2 regions of the Sphingomonas sp. LR59 genome follow, and region 1 is predicted to be linked to the other one. Evidence: riboswitches for the same ligand, from Rfam matches in the RefSeq annotation. Region 1 holds a riboswitch; the other holds the start of a gene.
What was found. Region 1 has a riboswitch for cobalamin ahead of QP164_RS07090 (TonB-dependent receptor). Riboswitches for the same ligand answer to the same signal wherever they lie in the genome.

Region 1 (4,212 bases):
AACAGCGGGGGACCACCGAGCATACCGACGGCGCCGGTATAGCTAAGCGTGACGTGAGGATCGGCGCGCAGGTCAGCAATCTTCCGTGATTTTTCGTAGGCAAAAAAGTAGCTGTCACCTTGATATTCGACATCGCCATTGTTGCTCATCGGGCGGGCCGTCATCGTTCCGTTGGATGAGCGAGTGGCCATCATTGTGAAGTCCAACTTTGCCATCTTTTTCGACAGTTCGTGTAGGCTGAGGTCCGACATCGTATTGCTCCTTCAAAGTGGGCTATGACATTTGCTCGAGTGTTTACAACGAACGTGGTGATGTGTCGGCCGCGTGAGATAACGGGAGTGTTTTATCCATACCGAAATTCAATGGTCGCCAGCTTCATCCGAAGCTGGCGACCATCTGGCACTGCCTAGAAATTCACCCGGGCACCCAGGCGCAAGGTGCGTGGCTCAACTACGCGGCTCAACCGGCCATCCGTCGGCCCTGAGGCGTCGAACGAGGGAATGTAGGACTCGTAGAAATAGGCGATGTCCTTGTCGCGGCTGTCGAGGATGTTGAGCACCTCACCGTACACGTCGAACCGCCCGATCTTGCGAGCCGCGCGGACGTTGACGACGGTGCTTCCTGTATCTCGGACGCTGTTGTCTTCGATCAAAGGATAGGGCCCAAGGTGGCGGACGCGAGCGCTTGCCTCCCAAGGATTGAGCACCAGCGCGATCCCGGCGGATGCGGCGTTCTCGAAGGCGTTGGGAATGCGATCGCCATTGTCGTTGCGCGATCGGCTTGCCGTATAGTTGCCGTCGATCGCAAGCCACGGCCTGGGCCGCCAGAACGCCACCAGTTCATAGCCACGACGCTCGCTGGCACCGGTCGGTTCAACCGCGTTGGAATCTCCAACGAAGCGCAGTTCGCTGTCGACGTCGAGCCACCAATAGGTCGCGGTCAGCGTAATGCCGGGTAACTGCCACCGGGCGCCGACTTCACGGCCGTTGCCGCGGACCAGCACAGGCACCGGCGTTTCGACGTTTACCGCGCCGCGGACGTCGTTGGAGTGGAACCCACGTCCCCAGTTGCCGTAGAACTCCAGCCGATCGGTCGGCGAGTACGCGATCGATGCCTTGGGCGACAGGGTCGTGTCGTCGCCACTGCCTTCCCCGGCCAACACGGCCGCCTGATCCCGCGCGCGAACGACGTAGTGATAATAATCTCCACGAACCCCACCGATCAGGCGGAGGCCCGTAACCGGCGTCCACGTCGCTTCGCCATACAATGCCGCCGACGCTTCCTCGACATGGTAGCGACCGAGCGACGACAGGAACGATCGCGCGCTGGTGCGATAGACACCGACGCTGCCGATATGGTCGTAGCGCTCTTCGGTACCGAGCGAGACGGCGAGAGCTGGTGCGAGCGTCCAACGCTTTTCGCCCCTCGCGCCGACGATCCAGCGTTTGTCGAACTGGCGGATCTGTGCGCTGGTCCCGTCCGGGTCGGTGTAGGTCGGGTTCGAATACATCGACCAGTCGTAGAACTGACCATAGACATTGGCGTGCCAGTCAGGCTGGCGGACCGCGACGTTGCCGACGAGCCGTGTCGTTTCGCCGCGTGCCGTCGGATCGGGTGAGCAGAACACGTCCTTGCAGAGCGCGGTACCAATTATGCGCTCGGGAATCTGTTCGGTCGGACGCCAGGTCGCGCGGTAGGCGTTGAGCGAGGCTTCGACCTGGCCTGCGCCAGCTGGAGCGGTATACTTCGCGAAGCCAGATGCGTGTCGCAGATGCTCAGGCTCCTCCCATGGTCCGTCGTAGACCTTGGTTTGCGCGACGAGCGTCAGTTTCCCCGGACCAATCCCGTCAATCGTCCCGCCCGCGGCGATCCGACCATAGCCATAAGAGCCGCCCTCGACCGAAAGCCACGGCCGGGCAAAGCTGTCGATCGTGGTCATGTAGGCAGCCCCCGCCAGCGCGAAGTCGCCGCCATCGGCACGGTATGGCCCTTTGCGAAAATCCTCGCGCGCGACGATCTCCGGGATCAGTCCGTTGAGATCGAGATAGCCTTGGCCATGACCGTGGGTGCGCAGGTTCATTTGCACCCCGTCGATATAAGTTGTGAAGTCCGAACCGTGATCGAGATTGAAGCCACGCAGGAAATACTGGTTGGCCTTGCCGCTTCCCGAATGCTGCGCAGCGACCATGCCAGGTATCGCCTCTAGCAGTTCGGCAACGCGCAGCAGCGGGCGAACCAGAAGGTCGGCACCGGCGACGGTGCCCTCACTTGCTGCATGCGCAACACCGATCTTCGCTTCGCCGCGGCCGAACACGACAATGTCGTTTGGTGCCTGTGACGGCACAGCCTCGGTGTCTTGCCCCTGAGCCCATGCTGGTGTGGTGCTACATGCCGAAGCTATAGCCACGCATTCGAGCCATTTTGTTCGTAATCTCAGATTCTTCATGTCCGTCCCCCGTGCGCCAAGCGACTTCGGACGGGGGCGTCCGCTGCGAACGGTCGGCACGCGTCGACAGGCGGACGCAAGCGCCCGCGACACGAACCGATGCGACCCCCGCCGCTCGTTCGTCGCTCAGACGGAAGAACCGTGCCCCGACCATCCCCTGGACCAAAGCAAGAGCGACCAGACGCTGGCAGGTCTCCTGGCTCACGGGTCGTCGCTCGATATACGGCCTTCCCGGATCTCGGCCGTTACGGCGTTGGTCCAGTGGCTGCACCCTCCAGAAGAGGACGCGATGTACGTCTCGCTCGCCGCTTACAGTTGCAGGGACAGCCTCGGCTTCGGGAGAGCGTCTCCCACACCGTGTTCCCTATTAAGTCCCTCTCGGGACACCAGCGCGATCATTGTCGGGTCGGAGATACCTCTCCGGCCTGACGGACAATGCGTACCGGGGAAGGTTCCGATCGGCAAGACAGCCTCGGCCTTCTCTGATCCCGTCCGTTTACAGGGGAGATCGACACGGCAATGACAGGACTGCCTGCCTGCGCTACCCGCATTCGGTGTTCGCCGTTCGTCGCCTCCTAGCGCAACGCTACTTCGCTGTGCTCGTATGCGCGGCAACGCTGTTGCTCAAGCTGCTGGTACCGGCCGGGTACATGATTGGCAGCGAGCACGGCCGGATCACGATCGAGCTCTGTTCCGGCGTGGCTCCTCGAGCCGTAACGATGGCAATGCCGGGGATGCACGGCGACATGCCCGATCACGGCAAGTCGAAGGATCATGGCAAGGCTGACATGCCCTGCGCCTTTGCGGGCCTGTCGGCAGCATCGCTCGGTGCGATCGATCCTATTCAGCTCATCACCTTAATCGTTTTCGTCATGGCGGTCGGGCTGTCACCGGCCGTGCTGCCGGCGATCATTCGCCGCAGCCATCTTCGGCCTCCGCTTCGAGGTCCACCGGCCCTCCTTTGACCACCTGATCGCGTGCTCCTTCAGGAGCAACCACGTCCACGGCTCGCGTGCTTTCGCGGGGCCGGTCAAAGGCCTATTCATGATCCGATCCCACTTGTTGGCGGGGGCATGCCTGCCCTGCCTCCTGCTCGCCGTACCAGCATCTGCTCAGGATCTGGTGGCCCCTCCCACGAAGGCCGACGCAACGGCGACCAACACGCTGAGCGATGGACCAGCGGAAACCAACGACATTATCGTCACCGCGCTGAAACGCCCGCAAGCGCTCAAGGACGTGCCCGCAAGCGTCACCATCCTTCCTGCCGACCTGCTGCGCCGCCTCAATGCGCAGGACTTCTCCCGCGTCGCGGACTCCGTGCCGGGCCTGGCCTTCGCGACCACCGGGCCCGGCAACTCGCAATATATCATACGCGGGATCGGCGGGGTGGGGTTCGTCCAGTCGCCGACGACGGGCGTCTACCTCGACGAGACCCCGCTTCAGACCCGCGCACTCCGCGGCTTTTCGCAGCCCGACCCGCAGCTGTTCGACGTCGCTCGGGTCGAAGTGCTGCGCGGACCGCAAGGCGTGTTGTTCGGGTCGTCGTCGATGGGCGGCCTGGTCCGCATCGTGACCAACCAGCCGGATGCCACCAAGATCGCCGCACTGAGTCAGGCGAGCGTTGCGACCGTTACCGATGGCGGCACGAGCTGGGACGCCAAGGCGATGCTCAATCTGCCGATCGCAGCCGATACGCTGGCGCTGCGCATATCGGGCGGGTTTGTCCGGCAGGGCGGCTGGATCGACGATCTGCGGCCGACTACCGG
Region 2 (4,212 bases), 1.1 Mb from region 1:
TCGTCGATCGGGCCGCGCCATACGAGCAGGCGTCGGGCGCGTTGCGGACCGTCGTCGGGATCGGCGCGAAGACCGAATTGCAGATGAATGCGAGCGCGTTCACCGATCGGCGCGATCGGGGGAGCGACTTCACCGCGAATAAAAGCGAGGGGGCCGATGCGAGCATCCGGCTGATCGGGCGGGGCGCGTGGGGCTATTCGGCGCTGGCGTATCTGCAGACGCGCGCGTTCGCGAGCAGCTTCAACAGCATCAATGCCGCGCGGACGACCGCGATCCAGTCGCTGAACCAGTATAATACGCCTGCCACCGGGCTTGGCGGTCGGATCGAGATTGCGCCGCCGCTGGGCGAGACCATTACGCTCAGGCTGGGCGCGGATATCCGCGACGTGAGCGGCAAGACGCAGGAGCTCTATACGTTCGTCAACGCGGCGCCGACGCGACGGCGCGAGGCTGGCGGGAGCACGACGACGACCGGCGTGTTCGCCGATGGAAGCCTGGTCGCGGGCGACCTCACGTTCAGCCTTGGCGGGCGGGTCGACTGGTGGTCGATCGATGGCGGCTATCTGACGGAACGGCCGCTGGCGACCGGGGCTGCGCTGACCAACCTGCGCTACGCGGAACGCGACGGCAGCGAGACGACCGGGCGGGCAGGCGTGGCATACCAGCCAGTCGAGGCGATCACGCTGCGTGTCGCCGGCTATCGTGGCTGGCGATTGCCGACGCCCAACGAACTGTACCGGCCGTTCCGGGTCGGCAACGACGCGACCGCGGCGAACGCCTTGCTGTCGCCAGAGCGGCTGACCGGGGTCGAGGGTGGCGTCACGCTGACGCCAACGCCGGGGGTCAGCATCGCCGCGACCTATTTCTACAACCGGCTGAAGGATGCGATCGCCAACGTCACGACGACCAACCCGCCGCAGGTGCTGCCGGGGGTCGCCACCTACCGCGTCCGCCAGAACCTCGATGCGATCCGCGCGCATGGCTTCGAACTGGATGCTGCGTATCGACCGGGTCCGCTGGGCGTGCAGGCATCGTGGTCGCACACGAACTCGAAGGTCGAGGGTTCGGGGATCACCGCCGCGCTGGACGGCTTGCAGCCAGCGCAGACCCCGCGCGACCAGGTGTCGGGGACGGTCGACTGGCGGCACGATGCGGCGGCGCTGTCGCTGACCGTGCGTCATGTCGGCCGGCAGTTCGACGACGACCAGAACACGCGGGTGCTTGGGGCCGCGACGACGCTGGATGCCTATGCTGCGCTGCCGATCCTGCGCTCGCTTGTCGCCGAACTAAGCGGGGAAAATCTATTCAACGAGCGCGTCGAGGCAGGGATTAGCGGCGCGAACATCGTCGAACGCGCAACGCCGCGGACGATCTGGGTGGGGCTGCGCTACGGGGGGCGCTGATATTCGATCCGTCGCTTGCCAAGAGAAACGAAGACAGCATGTTTCCCCGCGAAGGCGGGGACCCAGTCTGGGCTCCCGCCTTCGCAGGAGAACAAGGGAAAGCGACGTCCTGACCAACACGCCACCACCCCGGCGGAGGCCGGGCCCAGTTGGCAAGGTCGCGGTAACGAAGGACCGCGCTCCGTCAGCGACGTTCCCCAACTGGGCCCCGGCCTCCGCCGGGGTGGTGCGATAGACGGTGAGCCAGCTTTACCGCCAGCGCGTGCTATCGCGGGTCGATGCTCATTATCCCCCGCGTTGACCCGTGTCTGGCGTGCGACTAATGCCACTCCCGTGAAGGGTTCCCGGCGACGGGATCAAAAGGGAAGTCGGTGCGCGGGAATCCGCAAGACCGGCGCTGTACCCGCAACTGTGACCGGATAGCGGCCACCCCGAATATGCCACTGGGTTTCGACCTGGGAAGGCGGGGTGGGCGCGATGACCCGGAAGCCAGGAGACCTGCCTCTCACGGTCGATCCACTGCGCGGGCGGGTGTCCGGCGCGGACGAGTGCTCCGGTCCAGCCGGGTTTCCTCGAGCGAGAGACGTCTGGCCGCCCCGCGAATGGTCGCAGGCGGTTCTGCTTAGGACGTACCCATGACGAAATTCTTCCTTCTGCTCGGCGCCGCGGCGATCGCAGCGCCCGCTTTTGCCCAGACCATCCCCGATCCCGACGCTTCCGAAGTCGTCGTCACCGCGACCCGCGCCGCGCAACCGCTGAGTGAGATCGGCCAGGCCGTCACCGTCATCGACCGCGCAGAGATCGAGCGCCGCCAGACCGTTGTCGTCTCCGACCTGCTCGCGACCACGCCGGGCGTGACGGTAACGCGCAATGGCACCATCGGCGCGCTGACCAGCGTCCGTATTCGCGGTGCCGAGGCGGACCAGACGCTCGTCGTGATCGACGGCGTCCGCGTCAACGATCCGTCGTCGACCGGCGGCGGCTTCAACTTCGGCAATCTCCTCTCGAGCTCGGTCGAGCGGATCGAGGTGCTGCGCGGCCCGAACTCGGTGCCATGGGGCAGCCAGGCGATCGGTGGCGTCGTCAACATCATCACCGCCGCACCGACCGAAGGCATTCAAGCACGCGCCAACGCCGAATATGGCTACGCCGACAGCGTGTTCGCGAGCGCGGGCGTCTCGGGCAAGTCCGGGCCGGTGTCGGGCTCGCTGACCGGCGGCTATCTGCGCACCGACGGCATCTCGTCCGCCGCCAGCGGCACCGAGCGCGACGGCTATCGCCAATATGGCGCGACCGGGCGCGTGGGCGTCGAGTTCGCGCCGGGCATCGGCCTCGACCTGCGCGGCTATTTCGCCGACAGCCGCGTCGAGATCGACGGCTTCCCGGCCCCCGATTACGTGCTCGCCGACACGCCCGAATATTCGAAGACGCGCGAGGCTTACGGTTACGCAGGGCTGCACGCGAACTTCGCCGACGGCCGGTTCAACAACCGCGTCGCGTTCACGATCGCCGACATCAACCGCGACAATTACGACCCGAGCTTTGGCAGCGATCCGACCTTCATCGGTCGCGGCCGCAGCGAACGCTACGAATACCAGGGCGACTTCCGCCCGCTCGACCAGGTCCGCGTGGTCGCGGGAGTCGAGCGCGAGAACAGCCGCTTCAATGACGGCTTCACCTTCGCGGATACCGGCATCACCAGCGTCTACGGCCAGCTGATCGTCAAGCCGCTCGATATCCTCACCATCACCGGCGGCGTCCGCAACGACGATCACGACGATTTTGGCAGCCACACCACATTCGGCGCGAACGCGGCGCTGGCGTTGCGCACCGGCACGACGATCCGCGCAAGCTATGGCGAAGGCTTCAAGGCACCGACCCTGTACCAGCTCTTCTCCGACTACGGGAATCGCGGCCTCGATCCGGAGACCGCGCGCAACTTCGACGTCGGGGTCGAGCAGGCGTTCCTCGCCAACCGGGTCCGCGCAGGCGTGACCTATTTCAACCGCCGTACGCGCAACCAGATCGACTTCCGCGATTGCAGCCCGGCGGAGCAGACGACCGCCGGTTCAATCTGCATCGACCGCCCGTTCGGCGTCTACGACAATATCGCCCGCGCCGAGGCGGACGGCGTCGAGTTCACCTTGGCGCTGCGCCCGGTCGACGCGCTGACGCTGACCGCGAACTACAGCTATATCGACACCGAGAACCGCTCGATCGGCAGCGATTTCGGCAACGATCTCGCGCGCCGTCCCAAGCAGACCGCGAGCGTCGACGCCGATTACCGGTTCGCGTTCGGGCTGTCGGTCGGCGGCACCGTGACGATGGTCGGCGACAGCTTCGACGACGCCGCCAACACCGTGCGGCTCGACGGCTATGCGCTGGCGGGTGTCCGCGCGGAAATGCCGATTACCGACCGGATCGCGCTGTACGGCCGCGTCGATAACCTCACCGACTCGCGGTACGAGACGATCGCGGGCTACGGCAATTACGGTCGCGCGGCGTATGGCGGCGTGCGGTTGCGGCTGAAGTGAGGCGCGGGGCGATCCTCCTCGCGCTCCTGCTCGGGGGCTGCGCGCAATCCCCGGCGCGGGCGGCGGCGGCGGGATCGTCTCGACCAATCCGTGCGTGGATTCGGTGCTGGTCCGGATCCTGCCCGCATCGCGGATCGCCGGGATCAGCCATTATTCGCAGGACCCGGCGGCGACCTCGATCCCGCTGACCGTAGCGCGCCGGTTTCGCGGCATCGCCGGGACCGCCGAGGAGGTGATCGCGCTCCACCCCGATCTCGTCATCGCCAGCACGTATA

Region 2: it holds a riboswitch for cobalamin, as region 1 does, so the genes downstream of both, QP164_RS12275 (TonB-dependent receptor plug domain-containing protein) here and QP164_RS07090 (TonB-dependent receptor) in region 1, are expected to answer to the same signal.

The regions. Positions count from the first base shown of each region.
Region 1 is NZ_JASPFL010000001.1:1,565,852-1,570,063, forward strand. Features, by position in the region: gene QP164_RS07085 (pyridoxamine 5'-phosphate oxidase family protein) at 1-251, opposite strand, end outside; gene QP164_RS07090 (TonB-dependent receptor) at 407-2,446, opposite strand; cobalamin riboswitch at 2,616-2,852, opposite strand; gene QP164_RS07095 (DUF2946 family protein) at 3,043-3,411, shown strand; gene QP164_RS07100 (TonB-dependent receptor) at 3,491-4,212, shown strand, end outside.
Region 2 is NZ_JASPFL010000001.1:2,638,974-2,643,185, reverse strand. Features, by position in the region: gene QP164_RS12280 (TonB-dependent receptor) at 1-1,403, shown strand, start outside; cobalamin riboswitch at 1,725-1,923, shown strand; gene QP164_RS12275 (TonB-dependent receptor plug domain-containing protein) at 2,039-3,937, shown strand; gene QP164_RS12270 (ABC transporter substrate-binding protein) at 4,041-4,212, shown strand, end outside.